DNA from 2 places in the Streptomyces sp. NPDC093544 genome. Region 1 is predicted to be linked to the other one. Evidence: riboswitches for the same ligand, from Rfam matches in the RefSeq annotation. Region 1 holds a riboswitch; the other holds the start of a gene.
What was found. Region 1 has a riboswitch for thiamine pyrophosphate ahead of thiO (glycine oxidase ThiO). Riboswitches for the same ligand answer to the same signal wherever they lie in the genome.

Region 1 (5,066 bases):
CTGGTGGAAGCAGATCCGAGGGCCATACCCGCAGGTTAGCCAGGGGGATGCGGTCCCCCAACCGCACAGCCGAGAATTGTCCGATTTGTCGACTTCTTGTCCACTCCTCGGACAGCGGCCGGACAACTATTCAGCCAATCGGACAGCTATTCAGACAAGCCGTCGGACGGCTACTCGGACAACTACCCGGACGGCTACTCGGCCGACTCCTCGGGCAGCTGCACTCCGCGCAGCCGCTTCGCGAACTCCGCCGCCGCCGCTCCCGGGTCGTCCGCCTCCGTGATCGCCCGCACCACGACGGCGCGGCGGGCACCCGCCTCCAGCACCTCGTCGAGGTTGCCGAGGTCGATGCCGCCGATGGCGAACCAGGGGCGGTCGGTGCCCAGCGAGGCCGTGTACCGGACCAGGTCAAGGCCGGGTGCGTGGCGGCCGGGCTTGGTGGGGGTCGGCCAGCAGGGGCCGGTGCAGAAGTAGTCCACGCCCTCCTGGACGGCGGCTGCCGCGGCCTCGGACCCGGCGTGCGTGGAGCGGCCTATCAGGACCTCGTCGCCGAGGATGGCGCGGGCGGCGGGAACCGGGAGGTCGCCCTGGCCCAGGTGCAGCACATCGGCACCGGCCGCGTGCGCCACATCCGCCCGGTCGTTGACCGCGAGCAGCTTGCCGTGGCGCGCGCAGGCGTCCGCGAAGACCTGGAGGTGCTCCAGCTCCTCGGCCGCCTCCATGCCCTTGTCGCGCAGCTGCACGATGTCGACACCGCTGTCCAGGACCGCGTCCAGGAAATCGGCGAGGTCGCCCTGGCGCCTGCGGGCGTCCGTGCACAGGTAGACACGGGCGTCGGCGAGCTGGGCGCGTGCGGTTGCGGCGTTGTCGGGCATGCGTGGATCCCCCGTTGTCGGTGCGTGGGGACCACGGCGGCCGGGGTGGTCCATGGCCGCCGTGGTCCGAACATCGGACGGTCTGTCTCGGTCAGACGGCGAGCGCCTGGGCGCGACGCTTCACCTCCGTGCCGCGATTCTCGCTGAGAGCCTGTGCGGGGGTGCCGGGCAGGCTCGGGTCGGGGGTGAAGAGCCACTCGAGCATCTCTTCGTCGGAGAAACCGTCGTCCCGCAGGAGCGTCAGGGTGCCTGTCAGGCCCTTGACGACCTTCTGCTCGGCCCCGTCGATGAAAGCGGCGGGGACGTGCAGCGCGCGGTTCTCACCACGGCGTACGGCGATCAGCTGGCCTTCCCTGACCAGCTGCCGGACGCGGGTCACCTCGACACCGAACTGCTCGGCGATGTCGGGGAGGGTGAGCCAGGCGGGGACGAGAGCATCGATCTTTGCGTCAATCTCGGTCACACGACAAGCCTGCCATCCCGGACTGACACTCGGTAGCCGAGTCCCGTCAGGATCGGGTCACCGCACGGCCGGATCGCCCGTGCGGCATGGGTTCTCGCCCGTCCAGCACCGGTTCCGCCTACGGCGAACCAGTCCCGACTACGGCGTCACCGTCGCCGTCTTCAGTGGCCGCGACGGGTCCGAGAGCAGCTCCGGGTCCATCGGGATGCCCGCCTCGATGAGTTTCCGGCCCTGCGCCAGGTCCCTGGGCCGACCGACCGCGAGGAGGGCGACCAGGCGGCCGTCATGGAGCCAGCAGACCGTCCAGGCAGCGCTGGACGGGTCACCGCGCCAGACGATGGTGTCGGCGGGGGCGTGGTGGCCGACGTACTGGACGAAGCGCCCGAACTGCTCGGACCAGAAGTACGGGACGGGGTCGTACGCCACGGGGAACTCGCCGATGATGTTCGCCGCCACCGTGCGCGGGCCCTGGAGGGCGTTGTCCCAGTGGTGGACCAGAAGGCGGTCCTCGTACCTTCCCGAAGGGAAGGAAGCGCAGTCGCCGACCGCGTAGACGTCCGGCACGGAAGTCCGCAGATGGTCGTCGGCCACGACCTCTCGGTGGGCGCCGAGCTCGATGCCGGAGCCGCTGAGCCAGGCGGTGGCGGGGCGCGCGCCGATACCGACGACCACGGCGCCCGCGGGCACCCGGGAGCCGTCGTCCAGCACCACCGCGCCGGGCTCGACGCGCTCCACGCGCGCGTGGGTGCGCAACGAGGCCCCGCTGTCCGCGTACCAGGCGGTCATCGGTGCGGCCACCTCGGCGGGCAGCGCCCCGGCGAGCGGCCGGTCGGCCGCCTCGATGACGGTCACCGCGCAGCCCGCCTCTCGCGCCGCGGTGGCGAACTCGGCGCCGATCCAGCCCGCCCCGACCACCACGATGTCGTGCTGCTGGGCGAGCACGGGACGCAGCCGCTCGGCGTCGTCCAGGGTGCGCAGCAGATGGACCCCGGGCACGCCCTCCGTGCCCGGCAGCCGGATCGGTTCCGCGCCCGTCGCGATGACCAGGACGTCGTACGGCACCGGGCCCGCGGCCGTGTCCAGCTCATGGTCCCCGGGGCGTACGCCGAGCGCCTCGCGCCCGAGCCGCAGGTCGATGCCGAGTGCCTCGAAGTCGAGGTCGAAGGCGGAGCCCTCGGCCTTGCCGAGCAGTACGGCCTTGGACAGCGGTGGCCGGTCGTACGGCTGGTGCGGCTCCGCCCCGATCAGCGTCACGCCGCCGGGGAACCCCTGTTCCCGCAGGGCGACCGCGGTCTGCACGCCCGCCATGCCCGCGCCCACGACGACGACCTGCCGTACCGTCCGCTCCTGAACCTGCGTCTTCTCGGTCACCGGATCACCATAGACAGCTGACAATTCGTCAGTCAGGTGGCGTGCTCAGTGACCTGCTCCACACCGCCCGTCCTGACCTGCTCCGCGCCGGTCGGGTTGACCGACGGCGCACCGCTCACCCTCGCGGGTACCCAGGAGATGACCGCGGAGGCTCCCTTACTGAGACATACGCAGCGAGCTAGGCTGGCCAACGTAAAGCACTCGCGGGAGTCCGGACGCACCGGGCTGAGAGGGAGGCTGGGACGGCCTCCGACCGTACGAACCTGATCCGGGTCATGCCGGCGAAGGGAGGGGCTGGACGCCCATGTCGCGTACACCATCAGAGGCATCACATACATCCCGTACATCCCTGACATCAGGCACCACAGACGTCCTTGTCATCGGGGGCGGAATCATCGGGCTCGTGACGGCCTGGCGGGCCGCGCAGCGCGGGTTGACGACCGCGCTGGTGGACCCCGAGCCCGGCGGCGGCGCCGCGCAGGTCGCGGCCGGCATGCTCGCCGCCGTCACCGAACTGCACTTCGGCGAGCAGACCCTGCTGGGCCTCAACCTCGCCTCCGCACACCGGTACCCGGACTTCGTCGCCGAGCTCACCGAGGCGACGGGCCAGGATCTCGGCTACCGCCGGTGCGGCACCCTGGCCGTCGCACTCGACGCCGACGACCGAGCCCACCTGCGCGAACTGCACACCCTGCAACGTCAGTCGGGGCTCGACTCGGAGTGGCTCAGCGGCCGCGAGTGCCGCCGCCTCGAACCGATGCTCGCGCCCGGCGTGCGCGGCGGGCTGCGGGTCGACGGCGACCACCAGATCGATCCGCGCCGCCTCGCGAAGGCCCTGGTCACAGCGTGCGAGCGGGCCGGGGTGGTGTTCCGCCGGACGTGGGCCGAGCGCCTGGGCGTGGTACGGAACCGGGCCCAGGGAGTCGTCACCGCGGACGGCAGCAAGCTGTCGGCGGGGCAGGTGGTCCTCGCCGCGGGCAGTCTCAGCGGGCGCCTCGCGGGCGTTCCCGAGGCCGTACTGCCGCCCGTGCGCCCCGTGAAGGGGCAGGTGCTGCGGCTGACGGTGCCGCGGCCGTACGCGCCCTTCCTCAGCCGCACCGTGCGCGCCGTCGTGCGAGGCAGCCATGTCTACCTGGTGCCGCGCGAGAACGGCGAGCTCGTCGTCGGCGCGACCAACGAGGAGCTCGGCTGGGACACGACGGTGACCGCGGGCGGCGTCTACGAATTGCTGCGAGACGCCCATGAGCTGGTCCCGGGGATCACCGAGCTGCCGCTCACCGAGACCCGCGCCGGGCTGCGCCCCGGATCGCCCGACAACGCGCCGCTGCTCGGTCCGACCGAGCTCGACGGGCTCCTCCTGGCGACCGGGCACTACCGCAATGGCGTCCTGCTGACCCCCGTCACCGGCGACGCGATGGCGCACGCCCTGACCACCGGTGAACTGCCCGACGTGGCACGCCCCTTCACCCCCAAGCGCTTCAGCCCGGCCCGCACGGAGCAGCCCGCATGAACATCCTCGTCAGCGTCTTCGTCAACGGGGAGCGGCAGCGCATCGCCGCCGGCACCGCTCTCGACACGCTCGTCGCGGCGCTCACCCCGGCCCCGTCCGGGGTCGCCGCCGCGCTCAACGAAACCGTCGTCCCGCGCGGGCAGTGGTCGTCCACCTCCCTCGCCGAGGGAGACCGCGTCGAAGTCCTCACCGCAGTCCAAGGAGGCTGACCCATGGCCGACGATCCCTTTGTCCTCGGTGGTACGTCCTTCTCGTCCCGTCTGATCATGGGTACGGGGGGTGCGCCCAGCCTCGATGTCCTGGAGCGCTCGCTCGTCGCCTCCGGCACGGAGCTGACGACGGTCGCGATGCGGCGCGTAAACGCTTACGTGCACGGTTCGGTGCTGTCCGTCCTCGACCGGCTCGGCATCCGGGTGCTGCCGAACACGGCGGGCTGCTTCACCGCGGGCGAGGCCGTACTGACCGCCCGCCTCGCGCGCGAGGCGCTGGGCACCGACGTGATCAAGCTGGAGGTCATCGCCGACGAGCGCACGCTGCTGCCCGATCCGATCGAGTTGCTGGACGCGGCGGAGACGCTGGTGGACGACGGGTTCACCGTGCTGCCGTACACGAACGACGACCCTGTGCTCGCGCGGAAGCTGGAAGACGTCGGGTGCGCCGCGATCATGCCGCTGGGGTCGCCGATCGGATCCGGGCTCGGGATCCGCAATCCGCACAACTTCCAGCTGATCGTGGAGCACGCGCGCGTGCCGGTGATTCTGGACGCGGGGGCGGGTACGGCGTCCGATGCCGCGCTCGCGATGGAGCTGGGGTGTGCGGGGGTGATGCTCGCCTCGGCCGTGACCCG
Region 2 (5,066 bases), on a different contig from region 1:
TACCCGCTCCAACAGCAGCAAGGCCACCGCGCACACCACCATCAAGATCGTCGAAAGGGCCATCGCCTGGCCGTAGTTGAGGTCACCGGCCCGCCCGAGCAGCCGGGCCACGGCGACCGGCAGCGTCGGGTTGTCGGGCCGTGCGATGAAGACGGTCGCCCCGAACTCGCCCAGCGACACCGCGAAGGCGAACCCGGCCGCGACCAGCAGCGCCCGCCGCACCATCGGCAGATCGACCTCGCGCCACACCCGCCACGGCGACGCCCCGAGCACCGCCGCGGCCTCCCGCAGCCGCCCGTCCACCGCCCGCAGCACGGGCAGCATCGTCCGTACGACGAAGGGGACGCCGACCAGTGCCTGCGCGAGCGGCACCAGGATCCAACTGCTTCTGAGATTCAGCGGCGGCTCGTCCAGCGCGATCAGGAACCCGAACCCGACGGTCACCGCCGACACCCCCAGCGGCAGCATCAGCAACGCGTCGAAGCCTCGTACGAGACGTCCGGCACGCCTCGTCAGGGCCGCGGCCGCCAGACCACCGATCAGTACGGCGATGGCGGTGGCGGCGAGCGCGTACTCCAGGGAGTTGCCGATCGCCTCGATCGGCGCGACGAGGAAGATGCCGCTGTCGTCGGTCGTCAATGCCCTGTAGTACCCGAAGTCGGGGGCGTCCAGGGACCGCTGGACCAGCACGGCCAGCGGCAGCACGAGCAGTACGGCGATGGTCGCGAGGACCCCGGCCAGCAGCGCCCACTGCCCGGCCCCACGCGGCCGACGTGCGGTCGTCTCCGGGGCCACCAGACGCAGGGCGGTCTCGCGGCGCCGTACGGTCCAGGCGTGCACGGCGAGGATCGCGCCCACCGCGACGAACTGGATGATCGTCAGCACCGCCGCCGTGGAGAGGTCGAAGATCTCCGAGGTCTGCCGGTAGATCTCGACCTCGAGGGTCGAGAAGGTGGGGCCGCCGAGGATCTGCACCACACCGAAGGAGGTGAAGGTGAAGAGGAACACCATCAGCGCGGCGGCGGCCACGGCCGGGCTCAGGGCCGGCAACGTCACCTTCCGCCAGGCCGCGAGCCGGGAGGCGCCGAGCATCCGGGCGGCCTCCTCCTGACGCGGGTCGAGCTGTGACCAGAGCCCGCCGACCGTGCGGACGACGACCGCGTAGTTGAAGAAGACATGCGCGAGCAGGATCGCCCAGACCGTGGTGTCGAGCCGTACGCCCCACAGCTCGTCCAGGAGTCCGCCCCGGCCGACGAGGGCGAGGAACGCCGTACCGACGACGACTGTCGGCAGCACGAACGGCACGGTCACCACCGCCCGCAGCACCTGCTTGCCCCTGAAATCGAAGCGCGCGAAGACGTACGCGCCGGGGAGTGCGATCAGCAGCGTGAGCGCGGTCGAGGCGAGCGCCTGCCAGGTGGTGAACCACAGCACGTGCCGGATGTCGGACTGCGCGAGGACGTCCCAGATCCGACCGAGCTGCCAGACCCCGTCGACCTTGAGGCCGCGGGCCACGATCGCCGCCACGGGGTAGGCGAAGAAGACGCCGAAGAACGCGACGGGCAGGGCCATGAGCCCGAGCCGCGCCGCGCCTCCCCGGCGGGACTGCTCACGGGACTTCTTACCCGCCCGGGGCGTCACTTCAGTACGAGCGAGGTCCACGACTTGATCCACTGGTCACGGTTCTCGGCGATCTTGTCGGGGGCCATGGTCTCGGGGTCCTTGGCCTGCGGCCCGAACTCCGTGAACTCGGCCGGCACCTTCGCGCCCTCCACCACCGGGTAGACGAACATGTTCAGCGGCATGTCGTCCTGGAACTGCTTGGTGATCAGGAAGTCGATGAGCGCCTCGCCGCCCTTGGTGTTCTTCGCGTTGCTCAGCAGCCCCGCGTACTCGACCTGCCGGAAGCAGGTGCCGGTCGCGACGCCGGTCGGCGCGGTCTTCGGCTTCGGGTCCGCGTAGATGACCTCGGCGGGCGGCGAGGAGGCGTACGAGACGACGAGCGGCCGGTCCGCCTTGGCCTTCTTGCCGCCCGCGGAGCCGGAGAAGTCCTCGTTGTACGCCTGCTCCCAGCCGTCGACGACCTCGACGCCATTGGCCTTGAGCTTCGTCCAGTAGTCCTGCCAGCCGTCGTCCCCGTACTTGGCGGCGGTCCCGAGCAGGAAGCCGAGGCCGGGCGAGGACGTCGAGGCGTTCTCGGTGACGAGCAGGTTCTTGTACTCGGGCTTGATCAGATCATCGAAGGACTGCGGCGGCGTCAGCTTGTGTTCGGTGAAGTAGGCCTTGTCGTAGTTGACACAGATGTCGCCCGTGTCGATGGGCGTCACTCGGTGCTTGTCCTCGTCGACCCGGTACTCCGGGAGGATCTCGTCCGAGCCCTTGGCCTCGTAGGACTGGAAGAGCCCGTTGTCGAGCGCGCGGGACAGCAGGGTGTTGTCGACGCCGAAGAAGACGTCGCCCTGCGGGTTGTCCTTGGTGAGGATCGCCTTGTTGACGGCCTGCCCGGCGTCGCCGTCCTTGAGGACCTTGACCGTGTACCCGGACTCCTTCTCGAAGGCGCTCAGCACGTCCTTGGAGTAGGCGAAGGAGTCATGGCTGACGAGAGTCACGGTCTTGGAGTCGGCGCCGCTCCCGGAACCGGAGTCGGTCGAGCCGCACGCGGAAAGCGTGACGAGCCCGAGACCGACAACGACGGCCGTGATCGTCTTCTTCTTGCTCACTGAATTCCTCCTGGGATGACCAGGAAGAGACGCGGCCCTGCCCGGGAACCTCTGACAGTTCCCGGGCAGGGCGCAACAGCTTGAGTATTGACCGAACTTCCTACCCAGAATGACCTGGGCAAGGTTCTGAGGGTCTGCGGCCCGCCGGTGACCCGGCTACCGCACTCTCAGCGCTGTGGCGCTCCCCTGTCGGAATATGAAGATGTAGGAACTAAGGATGCACGTACGCAACCACGGTGGCCAGGCTACCGCTCGGTGGCCGCGAGCTGACCGCACGCCCCGTCGATCTCCTGACCACGGGTGTCCCGAACGGTGACCGGCACCCCGTGCGCCGCGATCGCTTCGACGAACGCCTTCTCGTCCTCGGGCCGCGAGGCGGTCCACTTCGAACCCGGCGTCGGGTTCAGCGGGATGAGATTGACATGCACGGGCTTGCCCTTGAGCATCCGCCCGAGCCGGTCACCACGCCAGGCCTGGTCGTTGATGTCCCTGATCAGCGCGTACTCGATGGAGAGCCGGCGCCCCGACTTGGCCGCGTACTCCCAGCCGGCGTCCAGCACCTCCCGCACCTGCCATCGTGTGTTCACCGGTACGAGGGTGTCGCGCAGCTCGTCGTCGGGTGCGTGGAGAGAGATGGCGAGGCGGCACTTGAAGCCCTCGTCGGACAGCCGGTTGATCGCCGGGACGAGCCCGACGGTCGAGACGGTGATGCCACGCTGCGAGAGACCGAGCCCGTCGGGCTCGGGGTCGGTCAGCGCGCGGATCGCCCCGACCACCCTCTTGTAGTTGGCCAGCGGCTCGCCCATGCCCATGAACACGATGTTGCTGAGCCGCGCCGGACCACCCGGGATCTCCCCGTCCCGAAGCGCCCGCATGCCATCGACGATCTGGTGCACGATCTCGCCGGTGGAGAGGTTCCGGTCGAGCCCGGCCTGCCCGGTCGCACAGAACGGGCAGTTCATCCCGCATCCGGCCTGCGAGCTGATGCACATGGTCACCCGGTCCGGGTACCGCATCAGCACGGACTCGACGAGCGTGCCGTCGAAGAGCCGCCACAAGGTCTTGCGGGTGGTCTCCTGGTCGGTCGACATATGCCGAACCACCGTCATCAGCTCAGGAAGCAACGCCTCCTGAAGCTTCCCGCGCGAGGCGGCCGGGATGTCCGTCCACTCCGCGGGGTCGTGCGCGTACCGCGCGAAGTAGTGCTGCGACAGCTGCTTGGCACGAAACGGCTTCTCACCGATCGCGGCAACCGCTTCTTTACGCTCAGCGGGCGTGAGATCGGCAAGATGCCGCGGCGGCTTCTTGGCTCCGCGCGGGGCGACGAATGTAAGTTCTCCGGGCTTAGGCATGGCTGTACCAGTGTCGCAGACATACGGAGAGGGGCTCGCCGCCCTGTGGACAACGAACCCCTCACCGACAAACCCGCACGTCAGCGACGTACAGACGCATTCACAACAGCAGGTCAGCCGGACCCGACGAAGATCACCAGCAGCAACCACACCACCGGAGCCGTGGGCAACAGCGAGTCCAGCCGGTCCATGATTCCGCCGTGCCCCGGCAGCAACGTGCCCATGTCCTTGATGCCCAGGTCACGCTTGATCATGGACTCGCCGAGGTCGCCGAGCGTGGCGCTGGCCGCGACCGCGAGGCCCAGGAGCAGGCCCTGCCACCAGGTGCCGTCGTCGATCAGGAACTCCATCAACAGCGCACCCGCCGCCATCGCGAAGGTGACCGCTCCGACCAGGCCCTCGCGGGTCTTGCCGGGGCTGATGCGCGGCGCCAGCTTGTGCTTGCCGAAGCGCCAGCCGATCGCGTACGCGCCCGTGTCACTGACCACGGCGAGCAGCAGGAACGTGAGTACCCGCCGTGAGCCGTCGTCGGCCGCGAGCATCAGCGCGACGAACGTGGCCAGGAACGGGATGTAGAAGGCCGCGAAGACACCGGCCGTGACGTCCCTCAGATAGCCCTCGGGGGGCTCCGTCATGCGCCAGACCAGGACGGCCAGTGCGGTGAGTGCCATCGCCACCCACGCACCCTCGGCGCCCCGGACGTAACCGGAGACGACCATCGCCGCACCGCCGAGCGCCAGCGGCACGAGAGGCGCCTTGATGCCCTTGCGCTCCTCCAGCCGCGAGGTGAGCTCCCACAGCCCCACCACCACGGCGACCGCTATCACGCCGATGAAGACGGCCTTGACGATGAGCAAGGACGCGACGATCACCACACCGAGCCCGACAGCCACTCCTATGGCCGCGCCCAAGTCCCGTCCCGCGCTCTTCTTCTGCGGTGCGGGGGCGGGCTGTGGGGCGCTGGGCATGGGCTCCTGCGGCTTCTGCGACGGGC

Region 2: another riboswitch for thiamine pyrophosphate. It lies ahead of AB0N66_RS04960 (thiamine ABC transporter substrate-binding protein); the one in region 1 lies ahead of thiO (glycine oxidase ThiO).

Annotation. Positions count from the first base shown of each region.
Region 1 is NZ_JBFBEA010000002.1:55,856-60,921, reverse strand. It holds gene metF (methylenetetrahydrofolate reductase [NAD(P)H]) at 1-26, opposite strand, end outside; gene thiE (thiamine phosphate synthase) at 195-875, opposite strand; gene AB0N66_RS02595 (Rv2175c family DNA-binding protein) at 967-1,338, opposite strand; gene AB0N66_RS02590 (FAD-dependent oxidoreductase) at 1,477-2,709, opposite strand; TPP riboswitch at 2,903-3,016, shown strand; gene thiO (glycine oxidase ThiO) at 3,059-4,219, shown strand; gene thiS (sulfur carrier protein ThiS) at 4,216-4,428, shown strand; gene AB0N66_RS02575 (thiazole synthase) at 4,432-5,066, shown strand, end outside.
Region 2 is NZ_JBFBEA010000003.1:136,600-141,665, forward strand. It holds gene AB0N66_RS04955 (iron ABC transporter permease) at 1-1,572, opposite strand, end outside; gene AB0N66_RS04960 (thiamine ABC transporter substrate-binding protein) at 1,638-2,720, opposite strand; TPP riboswitch at 2,800-2,918, opposite strand; gene rlmN (23S rRNA (adenine(2503)-C(2))-methyltransferase RlmN) at 2,966-4,072, opposite strand; gene AB0N66_RS04970 (phosphatidate cytidylyltransferase) at 4,186-5,066, opposite strand, start outside.